Regions from separate parts of the Azospirillum sp. UENF 211521 genome, predicted to be linked through region 3. Evidence: riboswitches for the same ligand, from Rfam matches in the RefSeq annotation. Region 3 holds a riboswitch; each other region holds the start of a gene.
What was found. Region 3 has a riboswitch for thiamine pyrophosphate ahead of ACWPN5_RS05695 (ABC transporter substrate-binding protein). Riboswitches for the same ligand answer to the same signal wherever they lie in the genome.
Positions count from the first base shown of each region.

Region 1: linked by a shared signal. The riboswitch ahead of thiO (glycine oxidase ThiO) and the one ahead of ACWPN5_RS05695 (ABC transporter substrate-binding protein) in region 3 are both predicted to bind thiamine pyrophosphate.
Region 2: linked by a shared signal. The riboswitch ahead of ACWPN5_RS24010 (LuxE/PaaK family acyltransferase) and the one ahead of ACWPN5_RS05695 (ABC transporter substrate-binding protein) in region 3 are both predicted to bind thiamine pyrophosphate.

Region 1 covers NZ_JBSNCF010000001.1:1,596,978-1,604,328, forward strand. Annotated here, with positions in the region: gene ACWPN5_RS07490 (acylphosphatase) at 1-113, shown strand, start outside; gene ACWPN5_RS07495 (hypothetical protein) at 303-818, shown strand; gene lipB (lipoyl(octanoyl) transferase LipB) at 822-1,550, opposite strand; tRNA gene ACWPN5_RS07505 (tRNA-Leu) at 1,676-1,762, shown strand; gene ACWPN5_RS07510 (STAS domain-containing protein) at 1,869-2,171, opposite strand; gene mgtE (magnesium transporter) at 2,469-3,908, shown strand; TPP riboswitch at 3,955-4,058, shown strand; gene thiO (glycine oxidase ThiO) at 4,050-5,228, shown strand; gene thiS (sulfur carrier protein ThiS) at 5,225-5,434, shown strand; gene ACWPN5_RS07530 (thiazole synthase) at 5,654-6,424, shown strand; gene ACWPN5_RS07535 (PaaI family thioesterase) at 6,489-6,932, shown strand; gene ACWPN5_RS07540 (hypothetical protein) at 7,000-7,351, shown strand, end outside.
Region 2 covers NZ_JBSNCF010000002.1:1,599,976-1,607,326, reverse strand. Annotated here, with positions in the region: gene ACWPN5_RS24025 (ABC transporter permease) at 1-238, opposite strand, end outside; gene ACWPN5_RS24020 (ABC transporter ATP-binding protein) at 238-1,008, opposite strand; gene ACWPN5_RS24015 (acyl-CoA reductase) at 1,019-2,467, opposite strand; gene ACWPN5_RS24010 (LuxE/PaaK family acyltransferase) at 2,467-3,546, opposite strand; TPP riboswitch at 3,621-3,750, opposite strand; gene ACWPN5_RS24005 (DUF5672 family protein) at 3,907-5,631, shown strand; gene ACWPN5_RS24000 (acetylornithine deacetylase/succinyl-diaminopimelate desuccinylase family protein) at 5,647-6,930, opposite strand; gene ACWPN5_RS23995 (formate dehydrogenase subunit gamma) at 7,005-7,351, opposite strand, start outside.
Region 3 covers NZ_JBSNCF010000001.1:1,228,162-1,235,512, reverse strand. Annotated here, with positions in the region: gene ACWPN5_RS05710 (ABC transporter ATP-binding protein) at 1-188, opposite strand, end outside; gene ACWPN5_RS05705 (branched-chain amino acid ABC transporter ATP-binding protein/permease) at 188-1,915, opposite strand; gene ACWPN5_RS05700 (branched-chain amino acid ABC transporter permease) at 1,920-2,804, opposite strand; gene ACWPN5_RS05695 (ABC transporter substrate-binding protein) at 2,812-3,954, opposite strand; TPP riboswitch at 4,024-4,121, opposite strand; gene ACWPN5_RS05690 (STAS domain-containing protein) at 4,283-4,660, shown strand; gene ACWPN5_RS05685 (DMT family transporter) at 4,665-5,561, opposite strand; gene ACWPN5_RS05680 (FAD-dependent oxidoreductase) at 5,778-7,351, shown strand, end outside.

The sequences.
Region 1 (7,351 bases), 370 kb from region 3:
GGATGCTGGAGGCCTGCCGTCGCGGCCCCTCCGCCGCCATCGTCAGCGACATCGCCGTCGAGCCGGCCCGCGATCCCGGTCCGGGCGTGTTCGAGCAACGCCCGACGCTGTGACGGCGGGGGATGGTTAGCGTTCTGTTAGTCCGGCGGGGATAGGCTGTCGGGTGTGGATGAGGGGTCGGATCGCCTTGCCCCCACCCCGGCCCTCACCCGCGGCGCAGGGGAGGGAGATATTCGCGGAGCGGCGGCAGTCCCCTCCCCTGCGCGGCGGGGGAGGGTTAGGGAGGGGGCACGCGGATCGGGATGAGCGGCAAAAGGCCAAAATCTGCGCTTCTGCACCGCGCCACTCTGAGCCTCCTGCTCCTCAGCGTGCTGGCGACCGGAGCCGCCTGGGCCAAGGGGCCGCTCGACCGGACGGAGCCGGGGCACATGCCGCCGGTGCCGCCCGGCGGCTACGACCTGCCGTTGTCGCCGCCGGTGGTCCAGTTCCCGCTGCCGCCGCAATGGGTCACGATCCGCTCCACCCAGGACTGGCGGCACGCCGGAACCTTCGAGAAGGAACTGAGCAAGTCCTGCGCCTCCCGCCAGTTCCGGGAGCAAATGCCCATGCGCTACCGCGCCATTTTCAAAGGCGAGGTCCTGGGCGTCGCCTTCGGCCACGGCCTGAACCTGCACGACCCGAAGAAGCAGGCGAACCGCAAGCTGATCTATCTGTTCCGCAACGGCGACAGCACCGGCTGCACCATCGTGTCGATCACCAACGAGGATCTGCGCGTCCTCAACGACGCGCAGGCCAGCGGGGCGCAGCCGAAGCGGTAGAGGTCACTCCTCTGCGGCGGCGCCGCCGAAGACCTCCGCGAAGCTGGCGATCAGGGCGGCGTCCACATCCTCCATGGCGACGAGATGGCCGAGCGCCACGATGGAGGTCACGCCATGCTCGCTGATGCCGCAGGGGACGATGCCGGCGAAGTGGGACAGGTCCGGTTCGACGTTCAGGGCGACGCCGTGGAAGCTGACCCAGCGGCGCACCCGCACGCCGATGGCGGCGATCTTGTCCTCCTGGCCGGGGGCGCCGCCGTACGGCTGCTTGTCCACCCAGATGCCGACGCGACCCTCCCGCCGTTCGCCGCGGATGTTGAAGGCGGCCAGCGTGCGGATCAGCCACTCCTCCAGATCCTGGACGAAGGCGCGGATGTCGGCGCCGCGCGTCTTCAGGTCCAGCATCACATAGGCCACGCGCTGCCCCGGCCCGTGGTAGGTGAACTGCCCGCCGCGCCCGGCCTGATAGACGGGGAAGCGGCCCGGCTCCAGCAGATCCTCCTCCCGCGCGCTGGTGCCGGCGGTGTAGAGGGGCGGGTGCTCCAGCAGCCAGACCAGCTCTGGCGCGGTGCCGGCGCGGATGGCCTCGACGCGCGCTTCCATCTCGGCCAGCGCGTCGGGGTAGGGGACGGGCGTGTCGCTGATGCGCCATTCCACCGTCCGCACCGGGGTGGGAACGGCTTCGTCACGGGCATCGGGAGCGGGCGGAACGGGGGCGGTGAGGTCGGTCATGTCGACGTTATGAACTTTCTTTGGCAAAAACGCGAGACGCCGCTTGATCGGTTGTCGGGGATCTGCTATTCCCCCGCTCCACCCGATGACGGGAGTGATCCCGACGTCGGTTCTACCAGCCTTGTGCGGTCGTGGCGGAATTGGTAGACGCGCAGCGTTGAGGTCGCTGTGGCAGAGATGCCGTGGAAGTTCGAGTCTTCTCGACCGCACCATCCCCCCGAAACGGGGGATTTGGCAAACAAACGAAAAGCCCGCCGGTCCATCGGACCACAGCGGGCTTTTTCGTTTTCGGCCCATTTCTTTCCGGGCCGTTGTTCCTCAGCGGAACTCCACATACTGGTCGAGCGCCACGCGCCGCATCGTCTGCACGATGTAGGGCTGCGCGTTGTGTACCGTCACCAGCCCCTTGGCGTCGCGGCAGCGGTTGGCGAGGACGAACAGCATGCCGATCGCCGCGGAGTCGAGAAAGGTCATGTAGCGCAGGTCCAGCCGCACGTCGGGCCGCGCGCCGATGTCCCAGTCCGCCAGCAGGTCGTGGAACTTGCGGCTGTCGTCGTAGGTGAAACGCCCCGACAGCATGATCCCCTCCTGACCGTCGATGTCGGTGTAGGCGTACTCCATCGTCACATCCGCTGGCCGGTGGTGTCGGTTCTTCTCGGGCTGCGCGAGGTGAAAAGCCCCGCGCCCATTATGGGTGCACGAATTGTGAAGCCCGCGCAAGCAATTGCGCGCGGGGCCGGAGGGCTTGGAACGGTCCGCCGGGCTGGACAAAACGGTGGCACACCTATATTCGGTGGTCGCCCCGGCGGGAACCCGCGAGGGCTCCCCACCAACCCGCAAACGCCGGTGCGCCATGGTCGGCCGATCGCAGGGCCATGCCGTCACGCCGCATTGCCATCGTGAAGGGAGGGTGCCGCCATGCACACCGACCGCCAGGAACCGGATCGTATCCAGGACGATGTGCCGCACCCGGCCGAACGCCCCGACCCGCCCCGCGAGGACGGCGAGGAGGAGCGCGCCTACGGTGTGGAGCCGGAGTTTGTCGAGGAGGTCGTCGAACGGCTGCACGCCGGGCGGCGCGACGAGCTGCGGGCCGAGCTGGACACGCTTCATCCCGCCGACATCGCCGACCTGATCGAGCAGCTCGGCCACGACGACCGCGAGGCGCTGATCGGCGTCCTGCGCCCCGACTTCGACGGCGAGGTGCTGAGCTACCTCAACCACGATCTGCGCGAAGAGATCGTCGAGCTGTTCGAGCCGAAGGAACTGGCCGCCGCCGTCGCGGAGCTGGACACCGACGACGCCGTCGACGTCATCGAGGACCTGGACGAGGACACCCGGCGCGAGGTGCTGGAGAATCTGCCGGCCGCCGACCGCGCGCTGGTCCAGGAGAACCTGACCTACGACGAATACACCGCCGGCCGCCTGATGCAGCGCGATCTGGTGGCGGTGCCGCAGTTCTGGACGGTCGGCAAGACCATTGACTATGTCCGCGCCGCCACCGACGAGCTGCCGGAGGATTTCTACGACATCTTCGTCGTCGATCCGATGCACCGGGTGGTCGGGGCGGTGCCGCTGTCGCGCCTGCTGCGCCAGAAGCGGTCGGTCCGCATCGCCGATCTGGTGACGGAGGAGGTGGACACCATCCCCGCCACCATGGACCAGGAGGAGGTGGCGAACCTGTTCCGCCAATACGCCTTGGTCTCCGCCCCGGTGGTGGACGCCGGCGGGCGGCTGATCGGCGTCATCACCGTCGACGACGTGGTCCACATCATCGACGAGGAGGCCGAGGACGACATCGGCAAGCTTGGCGGCGTCGGCGACACCTCCATCTACCGCTCGGTTCTGGAAACCTCGCGCTCGCGCATTTCCTGGCTGGGGCTGAACCTGTTCACCGCCTTCGCGGCGGCGGGCGTCATCTCGCTGTTCGAGGCGACCATCGAGCAGATCGTGGCGCTGGCCGTGCTGATGCCGATCACCGCCTCGATGGGCGGCAACGCCGGGACCCAGACCCTGACCGTGGCGGTGCGCGCCCTGGCGACGCGCGAGCTCTCGTCCTCCAACGCCCCCCGCGTGGTGGGCAAGGAGGTTCTGGTCGGTCTGCTCAACGGCGCCGTTTTCGCCACGCTGGTGGGGGCCATCGCCGCGACGTGGTTCGAGCCGATGATCGGCCTCGTGATCGGCTGCGCCATGGTCATCAACCTGTTCGTCGCCGGGCTGTGCGGGGTGCTGATTCCCATCGGGCTGGACCGGCTGGGCGTCGATCCCGCGGTGGCGAGTTCGGTCTTCCTGACCACCATGACCGACGTCATCGGATTTCTGTCCTTCCTGGGGTTGGCGTCGCTTTTGTTGTTGTGACCAACGAAAAGGGGCTTGCCAAAGGCGGCTCTCTTCCGGATGATCCGGGCATTGGCTGGGGTGCCGTGCGGGATGCGCTCGCGCGGCTGAGATCACACCCATCGAACCTGTCTGGATAATGCCAGCGAAGGGAGCCGCCGCATGGTATCCGCGCCCTTATCTGATTCCGCTCTTTCCGCTTCTGGAAGGCCCACCGTCGCCGTGGTCGGCGCCGGGGTGATCGGCCTGTCCATCGCCTGGAGGCTGGCCGCCGCCGGCTGCCGGGTGGAGGTCTTCGACCGTGGCGCTGCCGGCCGGGGCGCCAGCCACGCCGCGGGCGGCATGCTCGCCGCCTGCGTGGAGACCGAACCTGGCGAAGAGAGCCTTCTGCCGCTGACCCGCGCCTCGCAGGACCTGTGGCCCGCCTTCGCGGCGGAGCTGGAGGCCGCCTCCGGCATGGCGGTGGACCTGCGCGACGAAGGCACGATGGTCATCGCGCTGAACGCCGACGACGCCGCCAAGGTGCGCTTCCTGCACGACTTCCAGACCAAGCTCGGCCTGCCGGTGGAATGGCTGAGCGGGGCGGAGGTGCGGCGGCGCGAGCCCTATCTCCAGCCGGGCGTGGCCGGTGCGCTGTTCTGCGCCGGCGACCATCAGGTGGACAACCGCAAGGTCGCCGCCGCCCTGCATGCCGCCGCTTTGCGGGCCGGTGCCGTGGTGCACGAGTATGCAGAGATCGGCCGCATCGAGGTCCGTGGTGGTCGCGCCGTTGGCGTCCAGGTCGGCGACCGGCTGTTCGAGGCCGACCATGTGGTCCTGGCCGCCGGGGCGTGGTCGGGCTGGATCGACGGGCTGTCCCCGGCGGTGCGGCCGCCGGTGCGCCCGGTGAAGGGCCAGATGCTCTGCCTGCGCATGGACGCCCGGTTGCCGCTGCTGCGCCATGTGGTGTGGACGCCCGGCACCTACCTGATCCCGCGGCTGGACGGGCGGCTGCTGGTCGGCGCCACGACGGAGGAGCGCGGGTTCGACGACCGGCTGACCGCCGGGGGCCAGTTCGCCCTGCTGGAGGGGGCGTGGCGCGCCCTGCCGGGCATCGCCGAACTGCCCATCGAGGAGGCATGGGCCGGCTTCCGCCCCGGCACCCGCGACGACGCCCCGATCCTCGGCCTCTCGGAGGTGGAGGGGCTGGTCTACGCCACCGGGCACCACCGCAACGGCATCCTGCTGACCCCGGTCACCGCGGATTCGGTGGCGCGGCTGGTCCTGACCGGGGAAAGCGATCCGGTGATCCTCCCCTTCGCGCTCGACCGCTTCGCCCAGCCCAGGGGAGCCGCGGCATGAGCGCCCGCATCCGCGTCAACGGGCGGGAGGAGGAGCTGAACGTTCCGACCGTCGCCGCCCTGCTGGCCGACCGCGGTATCGCCGCGGGGACTCGCGGGGTCGCCGTCGCTCTCAATGGCGCCGTCCTGCCGTCCCGCCGCTGGGATGAGACGGCCCTGTCCGCGGGCGACGCCCTGGAGATCATCCGGCCCGTGCAGGGCGGCTGAACCTCTCGCCCGCCACGTCCCTTGATCGTTTTTCCCGCAAAGGCGGCGCCCAATCCCTCTCCCGTCCCGGGAGAGGGTGCCCGCGCAGCGGGCGGGTGAGGGTCGTGCAAGGATCAAGGCGCTGATCCTCGGCGGCACCCTCACCCTTCCCGCGCTTCGCGCGGGCCCCTCCCCTCTCCCGAGGCGGGAGAGGGGATATCAATCATCGAGGAAACACCCATGAACGACACGCTCACCATAGCGGGCCGCGAGTTCCGCTCGCGCCTGTTTCTCGGCACCGCCGGTTATCCGAACCAGCAGGTCATGCTCGACGCGCTGGAGGCCAGCGGCAGCGAACTGGTCACGCTGGCCATCCGCCGCATCAGCCTGGACGGCTATTCGGAAAGCCTCGTCGACGTCATCGGCGACCGCGCGGGGCTGCTGCCCAACACCGCCGGCTGCCTGACCGCCAAGGAGGCGGTGCTGACCGCGCAACTCGCCCGCGAGGCGCTGGGTGTGGACTGGATCAAGCTGGAGGTCATCGGCGACCGCGAACTGCTCTACCCCGATGTGGAAGAACTGCTGCGCGCGACCGAGGAGTTGGTGGGTGACGGTTTCACCGTTCTGCCCTACTGCAACGACGATCCGGTGACCTGCCGCAAGCTCGCCGACCTGGGTGCTGCGGCGGTGATGCCGCTGGGCGCCTTCATCGGCTCGGGGCTGGGCATCCGCAACCCGCACGCCATCGAGACGATCTGCGCGCGCAGCCCGGTGCCGGTGGTCCTAGACGCCGGGATCGGTACGGCGTCGGATGCCGCCCTGGCGATGGAGCTGGGCTGCGCCGCCGTCCTGCTGAACACCGCAGTGTCGAAGGCGCGCGATCCGGTGCGCATGGCGGCGGCGATGCGCGACGCGGTGGCGGCGGGGCGGGCGGCCCGTCTGGCCGGGCGCATGCCGAAACGCGCCTTCGCGGAGGCGTCGAGCCCGCAGCTCGGCTTGATCGGAACGTAAGGCTGGCGCAGGGTAGGGGCCGTCCGATTTCAACCCCCCGAACACGATCAGAGGGACCCGAGACGTGCCCAAGACCTTCGAACCGCGCGATCCGGACTGGGAGGCGCGCTGCCGCGCCGGCTTCGAGCGCCAGCCGATCTGCAAGACGCTGGGGATCGAGCTGACGCGGCTGGAGCCCGGCTTCTGCGAGATGCGCCTGCCGTTCCGCACCGACCTGACGCAGCAGCACGGCTTTTTCCACGCGGGCATGGTCAGCACGCTGGCCGACAACGCCGGGGGCTACGCCGGCTACACGCTGATGCCGGCGGGCAGCGAGGTCCTGGCGGTGGAGTTCAAGGTCAACCTGATGGCGCCGGCCAAGGGCGAGGTGATGATCGCCCGCGCCCGCGTGTTGAAGCCGGGCCGCACCCTGACCGTCACCAGCGTCGAGATTTCGATGCTCGACGGCGGGGTGGAGAAGGACTGCGCCATCATGCAGCAGACCCTGTTCTGCCAAGCCACCGCCTGACCCGCCCATCCCCTTCCATCCGATCCCCTTCCATCCGATCCCCTTCCATCCGATCCAGGAGGTTCGCATGCCGCTGTCGCGTCTTTTCGGTGCCGCGTTGATCGCGGGCGCCGCCACCATTGCGCTTGCCCAGCCGGCCCTTGCTCAGAAGAAGGAGCCGCCGGCCTGCGGCGCCGTGTCCTTCCGCGCCATCGCTCCCGGAGCGCCGGACGGCGAAACCGACGCCGGCCTCTACAAGTCCCGATTCGGCAAGATCGAGGTGAAGGCCGAGGTGAAGGGCGGGCAGGCTACCAACTATTACATGGTGCTGAACGGCAAGCGCATCGACGCGTCGGCCAACCCGCCCAAGGCCGCTGATTCCTGCCTGAAGTCCAAGAGCGTCAAGCTGCCTTACCAGAAGCAGGCGGCGGGTGCCTGCA
Region 2 (7,351 bases), on a different contig from region 3:
CCAGCAGCACCCCGGCGAGGAAACCCACGGTGCAGCCGGCGGCGAGGCCCATCGCCATCTCCGCCGTGGTGACCCAGAGGTGCGGCAGCAGATAGCCCCCGGCCAGCCCGTCCCACAGCGTGCGCAGCACCGCCGAGGGCAGCGGCACGACCAGCGCCGACACCCCCGCCACCCGGCAATAGACCTCCCACCCCGCCAGCAGCAGGACGAGCAGCAGGGCGGAGGCGGCACGCACCATCACGACGCGCGCTCCAGTGCCACGCCGGAGCCCGCGCCATCCATGGCGTGGCGCAGCTCCAGGCACAGGGCGTTGAAGCGGGGGCTGTAGCGGACGTCGCGCCCGCGCGGGCGGGCCAGCGGCACCGGCAGGGCGTGGCGCAATTGCCCGCCCTCCATCACCGCCACCCGGTCGGCCAGATAGACCGCCTCCGCGATGTCGTGGGTGACGAACAGCACGGTGGTGCGGTGCCGGGCGCAGAGCTTCAAGAGGTCGTTCTGCAACTCCTCCCGCGTGATGGCGTCGAGCGCGGCGAAGGGCTCGTCGAGCAGGAGCAGCGGCGGCTCGGTGACCAGCGCGCGGGCCAGAGCGACGCGGCTCTGCTGTCCGCCCGACAGTTGGCTGGGGTAGCGCCCTTCGAGTCCGGACAGGCCGACGAGGTCCAGCAGCTCCTCCGCCTTGCGGCGGTCCGCCGGCTGCGGACGGCGCGTCAGCGACACCGGCAGCAGCAGGTTGTCGAGCACCGTCCGCCACTCCAGAAGCGTCGGCGCCTGGAAGACGAAGCCGACCTGGGCACCCGGCCCCCGCACCGGCTCCCCCTGGATGCGGACGGTTCCGGTCGAGGGGGCGAGCAGCCCGGCGACCAGCTTCAGCAGGGTCGTCTTGCCGCAGCCGCTGCGCCCGACCAGCGCGTGGAACTCGCCCTCCCCGATGGTCCAGTCGATGCGGTCCAGGATGGTGCCGCCGCTCGGGACGCCGTAGCCGGCCTGTTCGATGCTGACGAAGCTCATGGCCGGCGCCTCAATCCGTGTAGGGAGCGAACGCGTCCGCCGCCCGTTCCGCCGAGCCTTCGATCTCGGTCATGGTGACGAGGTCCAGCAGGTTGAACCGCCCGTCATGGTGCCAGCCCGCTTCCGGCGCGGTCATGCGGCCGAGCGCGCAGAGGCGCGTCACACCGACCGCCCCCAGCGCTCCGGCGAGCGCGAACAGCTCCTCCGGCGCGGCGGCGATGCCCACGGTCTGGAGGAAGGCGCGGTAGGGCGCCAGCCCCGGCACCGCCTCGGCCAGCCGGTCCACCGCCACCACCGTCACCGTGCGGTTCAGCCCGCAAGGCGAGAGACCGTCCGCGGCGTCCGTGTAGGCGACCGCCCAGCTTCCCGCCGGATCGCCCAGCAGGGCGCGGCTGGGGTCGGCAAAGCCCTTCGTCTCCTCCGCGTTGCGCCAGGACGCGACGCTGCCCGCCTCGCCCATCGACAGAGGGCGGCGCGGGAACTTGCTGCCCAGCGCGTCCAGCTCGTGCGCCAGATAGCCGGCGAATTCACGCGGCGACACCCGCCCGCCGCGCTCCACGAAAAAGGTCTGGGGCGAGTAGCAGCCCTGCTGGTCGTAGCGCGCCACGTCGTAGGCCGCCTGCCGCGCCACCGCCCCCGCCTTCCCGGCGTCGAGCGCGGAGCGGGCGACCATGCCGAAGCTGATCTTGTGACCGTAGGGCAGGAAGCGCGTGGTGATCGGCACCCGCGAGCGGATGGCCTCCAGCGCGTCGTTGCCGCCATAGGCGACCACCGTGTCGGCGCGGCCCAGCCACGCGCGCTCCGTCGCTTCGTCGCCGCCCTTCCACCAGACGATGGCGATGCAGTCGGCCAGCTCCGGGTCGATCTCCGCCAGGATCTGCGCGAACCAGCCGGCGAACAGCGGCTCGGCGCTCGGCAGCTTGCCGACCGTGCCGGCCTTCACCAGCAGACCGGAAATCAGGCTCCACAGCGGCAGGCCCGGCACGTTGCCCGCCCAGACATGCAGCAGCAGTTCCGGCCCGAAGGCGCGGGCGAAGCCGCCCTTGGGCATCGGCTGGAAATCGTCGAGCACCGCCGGATTGGCGAAATCCTCCGCGATGAATTTCCGAAGCTCCGGCCCGCGGAAGGTCTTCAGATAGCCGGTCAGCCCCAGCCGGACCATCTCCGCGTCGTAGCCGGTGACCAGCGGCAGCAGACGTTCGGCCTTTCGCCGCCACGGGTCGCCGCGGTCGAGCAGCCGGGCGACGGCGCGGTCGATGGCGGCGGCGATCTCCGCCACGGTGCGGCTTTTCAGATAAGCCCGTGCGTTGGCGCGCACCCGCGTTGCCAATTCGGCGATCTGCGCCTCGCTCAGCACCGGCACCGCCACGTCGAGCGTCTCGGCGCCGCGCCGGAAGGTCAGCGTCCGCCAGTCCACCGCGTCGGCGGACAGCCCCGGCAGATGCCCGGCGCGCTCCATCAAGTCGCCCGCGCCGCTTTGAGGAAATCCTCGACCGCCATGGAGCAGCCCTTGGCGTCCGCCCCGTCGGCCCGGCCGAGAAGCTGGAAGCCGCCGTCCACCTCCACCCCCGCATCCTCGGTCAGGATGGCCGACGCGCAGTTGAAATGGGCCAGATCGTGATGGACCAGAACGCCGACGCTGCCGCGCGGCACCTCCTGCCCGGTCAGCGGGTTGATGACCCGGCTGCGGATCCAATGCGGGCCGGACTTCACCGACGGGCAGGCCTCGTTGCCGTCGTCGTAGAACTGGGTGCTCAGCTCCGTCATGCCGTACATGTTGATGCACAGCCGGCGCGGCACGCCGAAGGTCGCGGACAGGCGGCCGTAGAACTCCTCCGCCGCCATCTCGCGCGACTGGCCCTTGAAACCGCCGGTGTCGAGGACGCGGCTGCCCGCCGGCAGGGCGAAGCTCCGCCCCCGCTCGGCCAGCGCGTCCATCAGATGCACGACGCTGAAGCTCGCCCCCAGCAGGGCGTAGGGTTCGCCGGTGGCCTCGGCGCGGGACAGCTCGGCGATGGCCCCGTCCACGTCCAGCCCGGCGTCGGAGACGAAGTACCGGCTCTCCGCCGTCCCGAATTCGCTCTTGGCCAGCGCCAGATAATGGGCGAGCGAGGAGCTGGGCATCGCCTGCTCGGTCGGGAACAGGATGCCCATGCGCAGCCGCTCATACTCGCCCATGAAGCGGCGGCGGAAATTGACGGTCATCGAGCGGTCGTAGACCGCCAGCGTCGGATGGTGGCTCTTGCCCCGCACGCCCTTGGTGGTGCCGCTGGTCATGAAGACGTGCGGGCATTCCTCCGGCGGGCGGCCGCTCAGCGTCAGGTCCTTGAAGGCGCTGATCGGCACGGCGGGCACGTCGCGCCAGCTCTTCACCGTGCGCAGGGTGCGCGCGCGCTGGGTGGCGAAGCGGCGGTAGGGGGCGTTGGTCTCGAACTGGTGCGCGAAGACGGCCAGCGCCATGCGGTTGAACGCCTCCTCGTCCGCCTCTCCGGCGGCGATGAAGGCCAGCAGCTCTTCGACAAGTCGGGCTTCGGTCACGTCCGCACACCTTTTGCAACGCCAACAAACTGTTGCCGGGACAAGCGGTGTCTGGATGGAATGGGGGTACGCCGTGCCGCCCTTCAGTCCCGTCCCTACGCCGGTATGACCCGGATCAGGTTCGATGGGTCACCGCGTTGTCCGGATGAAAGCGCCGGACCGGCGGAGTCTCAGCCTCCTAGCGAGGCCCCCCAGGGAACATTCGCAAGCTAAGGGACCGGCCCCCGCCCGTCAAGGAGGTCGGGCTCTGAGACGGACTGCTCAAGGATGGCCGGCGCTCCGCCCGTGGCAGCCCCACAACCGCCGTGATAGGATCCGCGCCCGCGGGCGGCCGACGCCGGCGGCAGAACGGGGAACGGGATGGTGAGGATCGAGGACTGCACGCTGGTGTTCGCCGACACGGCGAACCACGCCCTGGTCGAGATGGCCATCCGGGACAGCATCGCCGCCTGCCGCTTCTCCAGCGTCCTGCTCCTTTCCGACCGCGACCCGAGGATTCCGGGCGTCGATTTCCACCGCATCGCCCCGATCAACGACATCGACGACTATTCGGACACCATCAACGTCCGCCTGCGCCGGCTGGTGACGACGAAGCATGTCCTGATCGCGCAGTGGGACGGCTTCGTCGCCGATCCGCAGGCCTGGACGGAGGCGTTCCGCGCCTTCGACTACATCGGCGCCCGCTGGGGCTGGTACGACGACGGCATGACGGTGGGGAACGGCGGCTTCTCCCTGCGCTCCGCCGCCCTGCTCGACCGGCTGCGCGACCTGCCTTTCGAAGCCGGCATCCCCGAGGACCACGTCATCTGCCGGACCGAGCGCCCGGCGTTGGAGAAGGCCGGCATCCGCTTCGCCCCGGAGGCGGTGGCCGACCGCTTCGCCTTCGAGCGGACGCCGGTGCCGGGACCGGCCTTCGGCTTTCACGGCCTGTTCAACTTCGGCAAGGTGCTGGGGGACCGCGCGCTGGAGGAGCGGATCGAGGTGATGGACGGCCCGCTCCTCGACCGGCGGGAGTACACGGACCTGATGACCAGCCTCGCGCTGTCCGGACGCAAGGCCCCCTTCGCCTCCATGGTCCGCAAGCTGGTGGCGCGGCGGGACGAGACGGTCCTGCGCTCCCAGATCACCGAATGGACGAGCGGTGCCGCGCGGGACTATGTGCTGGCCCTGGCCGATGCCGTGCAGACGACGGCGGCGCCGGGGTCGCGCTGGCCGGCGGTGGCCGCGCCGCAGCGCCGCCAGCCGAAGATCTACGACTGCTTCACCTTCCACAACGAACTCGACCTTCTGGAGCTGCGCTTCCGCGAGCTGTACGACACCGTCGACCAGTTCGTGATCGTCGAGGCCAAGCAGACCTTCACCGGCGCGACCAAGCCCCTGCATTTCATGGAGGAGCGCGACCGCTTCCTGCCCTTCCTGGACAAGGTGAAGCTGATCGTCGCCCCCGACTTCCCGGAAACCGACAATCCCTGGGTGCGCGAGCGGGCGCAGCGGAACGCCATCGCGCTCGGGCTGGACAAGGTGGAGCCGGACGACATCGTCGTCGTCTCCGACGTGGACGAGATTTTGCGCGCCCGCTCGCTCGCGTCGCTGCGCGACAGTTCGGCGATGATCGCCGGGTTCCGCGTGCCGCTGTTCTACTTCAAGGTCAACTTCATGAACGTGGAGGGCGAGAACTTCTCGGTCTTCCCCGTCGCCGTCCGCGGGCTGATGGCCCGGATGACCACGCCGCAGCAGATCCGGGAGAGCCGCGGCACGCTGGACCGCTACACCCCCGAGACCCGGCCCGCCTACGTGGACATCCTGCCCCACGCGGGCTGGCATTTCTCCTACATCGGCGACGACGCCGCCATCCGGCACAAGATCCAGAGCTTCTCGCACCAGGAGCTGAACCGCGACGACATCCTCGACGGCATCGACGTGCCGCGCTTCCTGGCGGAGGGCAGCGACCTCTTCAACCGTCCCGGCTACCGCTGGCAGTCCGTGGAGCTGAACGACTATTTCCCGGCGAACCTCCTGGGTGACCGCGAGCGCTGGTCGGACTTCATCGCCGAGGAGGTCGGCGGCCGGGTCACCTGGAAGTAGCCGGCGCTCTTTCCCCTACACCTCCCGCCGCAGCAAAGACAGGGCGGCCATCGCCATGACCTGCGCGGAATGGACCATGTCGTCGATGTCCACATACTCGTCCGGCTGGTGGGCGAGGTCGAGAATGCCGGGACCGTAGGCGATGCAGTCCTTGAGATGCCCGACCCGCGCGATGTGCTTCTGGTCGTAGGTGCCGGGGGACACCACCTGCGCCGCCGGGCGGCCCAGCACCGTCTCGATGGCCGCCCCCACCGCCCGTACCACCGGCGCGTCGGCGTCGGTCAGGGTGGGCAGGAAGGCCAGCACCTCGCGCAGCTCGTAATCGAAGCCGGGGCGTTCGCGGCGCAGACCCTCCAGGATGCCGACGATCTCCGCCCGCACCTCCTCCGGGTCCTCCTCGATCAGGTAGCGGCGGTCGATGACCATGCGGCAGCGGTCGGGCACCATCGGGCTGGGCAGGCCGCCATGGTCCTCGGGCTGGCCGCCGTGGATGGCGTTGATGTTCAAGGTGGACTGCCGGGCCCCCTCCGGGACCACCGGCATGGTGGTGCGCTTGGCGGCCAGACGGGGGATCAGCTCCGTCTCGATCCGGTGCAGCACGGCCCCCATGTGGCGCACCGCGCAGTTGCCGAGGAAGGGCATGGAGCCGTGGGCGACGCGGCCCTTGGTCTCGATCTCCGCCCACCAGACGCCGCGGTGGCCGATGCACACGCGGTCGACGTTCAGCGGTTCCGGGATGATGACGTGATCGACCCGCGGGCGGGAGAAGTAGCCGAGCGTGGCGAGGTGCCCGACCCCGCCGTAGCCGCCGGACTCCTCGTCCACCGTGCCGGAGATTTCCAACGCGCCGGGGAAAGGGATGCCGGCCTCCAGGATCGCTTCCACGGCGATGATGGAGGCGGCGATCCCGCCCTTCATGTCGCAGGCGCCGCGGCCGTAGACGCGCCCGTCCTTCACCACGCCTTCGAAGGGATCGACCGTCCAGCCCTGGCCGGCGGGCACCACGTCGATGTGGCCGTTGAAGTGCACGCAGGGGCCGGGCTCGCGCCCCTCGACGCGGGCGACGACGTTGGTGCGCGGGTAGCGGTCGCTGTCGCCCGGCGCGCCGTCGGCCCGCACATACTCCACGGCGAAGCCGCGCCCGGCCAGCCGTCGCCCGAGGAATTCCGCGCAGTCGGTGTAGACGTCGCCGGGCGGGTTCACGGTCGGGATGCGGATCAGGTCGCGGGTCAGCGCGACGAGGTCGTCGCGCCGCTCCGCGATGCGGCGGAACAGCGACTCCCGTTGATCGAGCGGCATGCATCCCCCCTGCGCACAATTGGTTGTGCGGAAGGATCGGTCATGCCGGCGCGCCTGTCGAGCGGTTCCGCGCCTCACTCCGCCGCATGATGCCGCAGCCGTCCGTCCTGATTGGCCTGCCCGTTGCGGAGCTGCTCCTCGTACCAGCGGCGGTGATGGTCCTTGGCCCAGTTCTCGTCCACCACGCCGCTGCCCATGGCGTCGAACGCGCCCTCCATGCCGATGGTGCCGATGTAGATGTGCCCGATGATCAGCGCGATCATCAGCGCGGCCACCACCCCGTGCGCCACATGCAGGATCTGCATGCCGCCGATCCCGGTGACGGCGAAGGGCATCATCAGCAGGAAGCCGGTGAGCGACAGCGCGAAGCCGCCGAACACCACCGCCCAGAAGACGCCCTTCTGACCGGCGTTGAAGCGCC
Region 3 (7,351 bases):
CGGACCCGCCCGCCCGTCGCCGGGACGAGACCGAGGATGGCCTTCAGCAACGTCGACTTGCCCGCCCCGTTGGCGCCCAACAGGGCCACCGCCTCCCCCGCTCCCACGGACAGCGACAGGCGGTCCACCGCCACCGCTCCGCCATAGCCGGCGGTCAGCCCCTCGACCTGCAACAGAGGTTCGCTCATCACGCGCCCTCCCCCAGATAGGCGGCGACCACGGCCGGATCGCTGCGCACCCCTTCCGGTGGGCCGGCGTAGAGCGGGCGCCCCTGGTCCAGGCACAGCACATGGCCGACAAGCGGCAGCAGGAAGCCCATGTCGTGCTCCACCACCAGAAGCGCGGTGCCGGTGGCGGCGATGGCGCGCAGGTGACCAGCCAACTCCGCCTTCTCCCCGTCGGTCAACCCCGCCGCCGGTTCGTCGAGCAGCAGGACGGCGGGCTGGCGGGCCAGCGCGCGGGCCAGCTCCACCCGGCGGCGCAGCGCGGCGGGCAGCCCGGCGCAGGGCTTCGCGGCGAGGTCCGCGGCGCCCAGCCGCTCCAACGCCCACAGGGCGTGGGCCTCGGCCTGGGCGATCGAGCCGTCGCGCTCCAGCCGCGCCGCGGCTACGGCGGCCAGAACGTTGGCGCCGTCGGGCAGGCTGACCGCTTGGAAGGTGCGGGCGATCCCGGCGCGGGCGATGCGGTCGGGCCGCTTTCCCGCCAAATCCACATCACCCATCAGCACCCGCCCGCCATCCGGAGTCTCAAGGCCGGAGATCAGGTTGACCAGCGTCGTCTTGCCGGAGCCGTTGGGGCCGATCAGCCCGGTGATGGTCCCGGCCTCCAGAGTCAGCGACACACCGTCCACCGCCCGCACCCCGCCGAAGCCCTTGGTCAGCCCTTCCACCCGCAGCAAAGGTCCATTCGGAATGGCCATTTCCGGCGGAGCTTCGGGCTTCGGCAGGAGTGCCGGGCGGGCCGGGAACAGCCGGTCGAGCAGGCCGGTCAGCCCGTGCGGCGCCAGAACGATGGTGGCGAGCAGCGCCACGCCGTAGACGATCAGATAGCTGCGCTCCAGAAAGCGGAACCACTCCGGCAGGTGGAGCAGCAGCACCGCTCCCAGGATCGCCCCGGCCACCCGCCCCCGCCCGCCGACCACAGCGATGGTCAGGACGGAGACCATGACCGGAAATTCCAGCACCTCCGGCGAGACGACGCGCTGGGTGTGCACCGCCAAGGCGCCCGCCGCCCCGGCATAGACGGCGCTCAGCGTGAAGGCGGCCAGCCGCAGCCCGCCGACGTCCAGACCCAGCGTGCCGGCGGCCAGCGGGTCGTCGCGCACCAGCGTCAGCGCCCGCCCCCAGCGCCCGCGCGCCAGCCTCCAGGCGAGCAGCCCGCCCAGCGCCACGAAGCCCCAGACCACCGCCGCCAGCGGCAGGCCACGCGGCACCGCCCAGCCGAACAGGACGATGCCCGGCACCCCCGGCAATCCGTTGGCGCCGCCGGTCAGGGCGGGGCTGTTGACCGCCAGCAGATGGACGACCTGCGCGATCCCCAGCGTCGCCAGCGCGAAGTAATGGGATTCCAGCCGCAGCACCGGCAACCCGACCAGCAGGGCCAGCAGCAGCGGCACCAGCAGCGACACCGGAAAGGTCGCGGCAAAGCCCCACCCCCACTGGCTGCCCAGGATGCCCGTCGCGTAGGCCCCGATCCCGAAGAAAGCGCCATGGGCCAGCGACAGCGCACCGCCCAGCCCGAAGACGATCTGGAACCCGATGGCGGCCAGCGCGTACACCCCCGCCACGGTCAGCACGCGCAGCCCGTAGGGCGACGCGTACAGCAGCGCGTACGCCAGCAGCACCGCGACCCCAATCCCCTCCCCCGCCCAGCGGGGGAGGGTCAGGGTGGGGGCCAGCGCCCACAACTTGCGCACGCCCTTACGCACGACGCCGCGCCGCCTCGCCGAACAGCCCCTGCGGGCGGGCGACCAGAATGACCAGCAGCGTGGCGTAGAGCAGCCCCAGCGCCACCGGATAGGACAGCACCGACGACACCCCGACCTCGAACAGCGCGATCAGCAGCGCGCCGGCCACCGCGCCCGGAACCGAGCCCCAGCCGCCGATGGTCACCGCGATGTAGGCTTTCAGGATCAGGTCGCCGCCCGCCGTGGGCGTGACGAAGTAGCGGTTGGCCAGCAGCAGCCCCGCCGCCCCGGCGAAGGCGGTGCCCAGCGCGAAGGTGATCAGGATCATCGCCGTCACCGGCACGCCGCAAGCCCGTGCCATCTCCGGGTCCTGGGCCGTGGCGCGCAGGCGGCGGCCGAGTTGGGTCCGCCCGAACAGCCATTGCTGCCCGGCGATCAGCAGAGCGGCGACGGCGATGATCGCCAGCGACTGCTCCGCCACCACCAGCCCGCCGAGGTCGAGCGTTCCCCCACCCAGGAGCGGCGGTGCCGCGCGCGGCTCCGGTCCGAACAGGACGGAGGCGCCGTTCTGCAGGATGATCCCCGCTGCGATGGTGCTGATGAAGACCGCCACCGGCGGACGGCGGCGCAGCGGCAGATAGGCCGCCGCTGCCAGCAGCAGCCCCAGCCCGGCCATCAGCACCAGCACCACCGGCAGCAGGAGCAGCCCGGGCAGCGGCAGATACCCCGGCAGATGCGGCGCCAGCGCCACGCCGAGCAGCCCGCCGGCCATCACGAGGTCACCCTGCGCGAAATTCACCGCCGCCGTGGCGTTCAGCACCAGCACGAAGCCCAGCGCGACCAGCGCGTAGGCCGCACCCAGGGCCAGACCGTTGACGAGAAGCTGCAGGGTGATCAAGACATGCTCACTTCACCATGCCGGTCACCACGCCGGTCAGGTTGTCGTAGCGCTTGGCGATCGCCGGCACGCGCGAGGCGCCGTCGTAGCAGACGATCACGGCGGAGTGCGCCATGTTGCCCTTGCCGTCCGACTTGTAGGTCATGGCGAGACCCTGGTGGGTCCCGGTGGACAGGGCCTTGCGCACGGCCTCCGCGTTCCCCGCCCCATCCTGCACCGCCGCCAGCACCATGCGGATGCCGTCATACTGGCCGAGCGCGAAGGCGTCCGGCTCCGCGTTGAAGGCGGTGCGGTAGGCCGTGGTGAAGGCTTCCACCTCCGGGCTGCCGCCGGAGATCGGCGAGGCCGCCGTCTCGGCGCACACGCCCTTCAGTTCGGCCGGTTCCAGAAGCGCCGCGGTGCTCGGCTGGTGCATGGCGGAACCGGCGACGATGGGCACCGCCACCCCGTTGGCGGCCGCCTGCCGGATGAACAGGGCGGTCGGGCCGGAATGCAGGTGCAGCACCAGCACGTCGGGCTTGGCCGCCAACGCCTTGGTCAGGACCGGCAGCAGATCCTTGGCGGCGGGGTCCACCCCCTCCTCGAACACCGGCTCGACGCCGAGCTTTTTGAAGGCCTGCTCCAGATGGGCCTTGCCGCTCTGGCCGTAGGCCGTCGTCTGGTAGATCACCGCCGGGCGCTTCCTGCCCAACTCCTCCGTCACGTAGCGGGCGTGAGCCTCCTTGGTCACGGCGTCGCCGGGGAAGAAGCGGAAGACCCAGGGGTTGCCCTGCTCGGTGATGCTCGCCGTGCCCGACACGGTGACCAGCGGAATCTTGTAATCCTGGGCCAGCGGCAGCATCGCCAGCATCTGCGTGCCCAGCATGCTGGCCGCCACCGCCGTGACCGTGCCGCCCGCCGCGCGCTCCAGCGCCGTGACCGCAGCCTCCGGCGAGGTGCCGGTGTCGATCACCTCCGACCGCACCGTCACACCCGCGGGCGCGTCCTTCAGCGCCAGGACGGCGCCGTTGCGCTGGCTCGTCCCCTCCAGCGACAGGAAGCCGGTCAGCGGCACCAGCACGGGGACCGAGGCATCGCCCGCCCGCGCCGCGCCGGACAGGAGGGACGCCGTAAAGACGGTTGCCGAGAGGATGGAAAGGAAGCGCCGCATGGATGTGTCTCCTCCTGCCCGGCGAAGAACCGCGCGAGGACGAGGAGGCCAGGGGTGTAGCGGCGGCACAGCCTCGAACGCTTGGCTCCCTTCGCTGGCATGACCCAGATCAGGTTCGATGGGTGTGGTCTCAGCCCGCCTTGCGGCAGGCACCCCAGCCGTTCGTGTGCACAGTGTGAGCCCGGCGCCCGGCTGTCAAGCGGCGGCCCGGCGCCTTTTCACAATTTCGCAACGCAACAGACACCGGAGAGTCGCGCTTCCCGTGGTTCCTTCCGCCGCCCCCGGCCCACGCCGGATCGTCGCCCCAACCGGAAAGTCGTCACGCAGCATGCGGCCCACCCCGTCGCACGGCACCGTCACCCTCCACCGCTTCGCCGCCGCGCCGGACGGCTGCGGGCTGCGGGCCGTCCTGTCGGGGCGCATCGACCACGCCGCCCTGCCGGGGCTGACGCCCCTGCTCCGCCGCGCCGCGGATGCGCGGACCCTGACCCTGCGCGTCGATCTGGGACGGGTGGAGTTCCTCGATTCCTGCGGCATCGGGATATTGCTGGCTCTGCGCAAGGCCGTGCTTGAGCGCGGCGGCGTCATCGCCTTCGAGAACCACCCGCCGCGCATCCGGCGCGTGCTGGAGCGCAGCCGGATCGTCGCGCTGACCGACCCGCCGCGTGTCGCGGACAGCGGCTTGACCTTCTCCGCCGCGGCCTGACCGATCAGTCGCCGCGGCGCCGCGTTTCCCGGTAGAGGATGTAGAGCCCGCTGGCGATGATGATCCCAGCCCCGGCCAGGACCGTAGGGGTCGGCACGTCGCCGAAGACCAGGAAGCCGAGCAGGGTCGCCCAGATCATCCCCGTGTATTCGAAGGGCGCCACCACCGCGGCGCGGCCCAGGCGGAAGGCCTGGGTCATCAGCACCTGCGCCGCCCCGCCCAGCGTGCCGACCAGAAGCATCAGCCACAGGTCGAACCCGCCCGGCTGCACCCAGTCGGGGATCGCCGCCACGCCGCTCACCACCGTGGTGGTCAGCAGCAGATAGACGACGATGGCGGTGTTGCTCTCCGTCCGCGACAGGCCGCGCACCGCGATCATCGCCAGCGCGTAGAAGAAGGCCGCTGCCACGCCCACGAGAATCGGCAGGAGCGGCGCGTCGGCCTCCGGGCGGGCCATCACCACCACGCCGCCGAACCCGACCAGCACCGCCGCCCAGCGCCGCCACCCCACCGGCTCGCCGAGCAGCGGCATGGACAGCGCCGTGATGAACAGGGGGCCGGCGAAGCTCAGCACATAGACCTCAGCCAACGGCAAGTGCTTGAAGGCATAGAAGAAGCAGCCCATCGACAGCAGCCCGGCGAGCGAGCGGAGGACGTGGGCGACCGGGCGCTGCGTGCGCATCCCGCCCCAGCCGCCGCGCGCCACCGAAATGCCGCCGACCAGCACCACCGCCACCACCGACCGCGCGAACATGAGCTGCGCCACCGGGTAGCCGCTGCTCAGATATTTGATGAGCGTGTCCATGCCCGCGAACAGGAAGATGGCCAGCACGAAGCAGCCGATAGCACGGCGGGTGTCATCGCTGGCGGCAGCGGCGGGAAGAGCGGCGGTTTGGGTCATGATTGCACAGTATCTGAGCAACCATGACGCTGCCCAATGCCGCAACCGCAGGTCTGGCCCGCGCCGCATCGCCTCGGGGGGCGTCGGCAATTCACGCTTCGTGAATCGCCGGGCGGACGTTTGGCGAAGCGAACCCGGCTTTTCGCGGATCGGCGCTGGTCCCATCCGGCGCATCGGACAGTCTGGCGGACATTTCCATCACACCAAGGGTCCGCCATGCTCCTGTCCAAGCCGATGCCCCAATCGATCCGCATCCTCGTCGGATTTTCGCCCTGGATCGCCTTCGGCGTTCTGCAGCCGGCGGGCCATGCGGCGGCCGTGCTGGCGGCGCTGCTGCTCAGCCTGGCGCTCTGCGCCCAGGATTGGCGGCGCGGTTCGCCGAAGGCGCCGGAACTGGTCGCCGCCGCCTTCTTCGCCGCGCTGCTCCTCAGCGGGCCGTTCGAGCGCATGGGGATGACCGTCCATCTCGCCCTGGCCGGCATGGCCTTCGCCTCGCTCGCGCTGGGCCGCCCCTTCACCCTGCCCTATGCCCGCGAAACGACTCCGCCCGGCCTGTGGCATCTGCCGCAGTTCGTCGCCATCAACAAGGCGGTCACCGCGCTGTGGGGTGTGGTCTTCCTGGCCGGCGCCGGCGGCTTCGCCATCGCGACCGAGGTCGGCGTCGTCACCTCGACCCTCGCCACCCTGGCCGGTATGCTGGCGACCCGTCGATTGCCGGACTGGCTGGTCGACCGGACCGTCGCCCGCCGTCTGGCCGAGCGGGAGCCCCACCGCTGGCCCGCCCCCGCCGTGCTCGGGCAGAAGGACGGTGTCGTCGTGGTGGGCGCCGGCATCGGCGGGCTGACCGCGGCGGCCCTGCTGGCGGAGGCCGGGGTCCGCGTCACCGTTCTGGAGGCGCACGACCGTCCGGGCGGCTATTGCTCCTCCTGGGACCGCAAGGTCTGGCTGCGCGACGGGTCGATGGGGCGATTCACCTTCGACGCCGGGGTGCACGACGTCAGCGGCACCCATCCGGATGGCCCGGTCGGGCATCTGCTGCGCACGGTCGGCGTGGCGGACCGCGTGCGCTGGCAGCCGGTGACCCGCGGCATCGTCCGGAACGGCGCCCTTCAGCCGCTGCCCGTCGACGCCGAGGGTCTGGCCGCCCTGATCGCGCGGGAGCATCCCGGCAGCGCCGCTGGGGCCACCGCCTTTCTGGAGGAGATGCGCGGGGTTTACCGCGACCTCTACCGCGGCTGCGCCGACACCGGCCTTCCCCACATCCCGCGCGACGTCGCGGCGATGCGCGCCTATCCGCTGGAGTGCCCGCAGGCCTTCCGTTGGCAGGACCGCGGCTTTCTGGAGATGCTGGCGCATTATGTGCCCGACGCCGGGGCTCGCGCCCTGCTGTCCAGCCTGACCGGCTACCTGTCCGACCGGCCGGAGCGGCTGGGCGCCACCCAGATGGCGCCGATTTTCGGCTATGTCTTCGACGGCGGCGCCTACCCGGAGGGCGGATCGCAGCGGCTCGCCGACGCTCTGGTCGAGGCGATCCGCGCCAAGGGCGGCGAGGTCCGGCTGCGCACCCCCGTCCGTCGCATCCTGGTCGAGAACGGCCGGGCCGCCGGGGTCGAGACCTTGGATGGAGAGCGCATCGCCGCCGCCGCGGTGATCTCCAACGCCGACGCCCGGCGGACCCTGCTGGAACTGGTGGGGGAGGAGCATCTGCCCGCCGGGAGCGCGGACCAATACCGCGCGCTGCGCCCCACGACCTCGGCCTTTCTGGTCACGCTGGCCCTGGACATACGCCC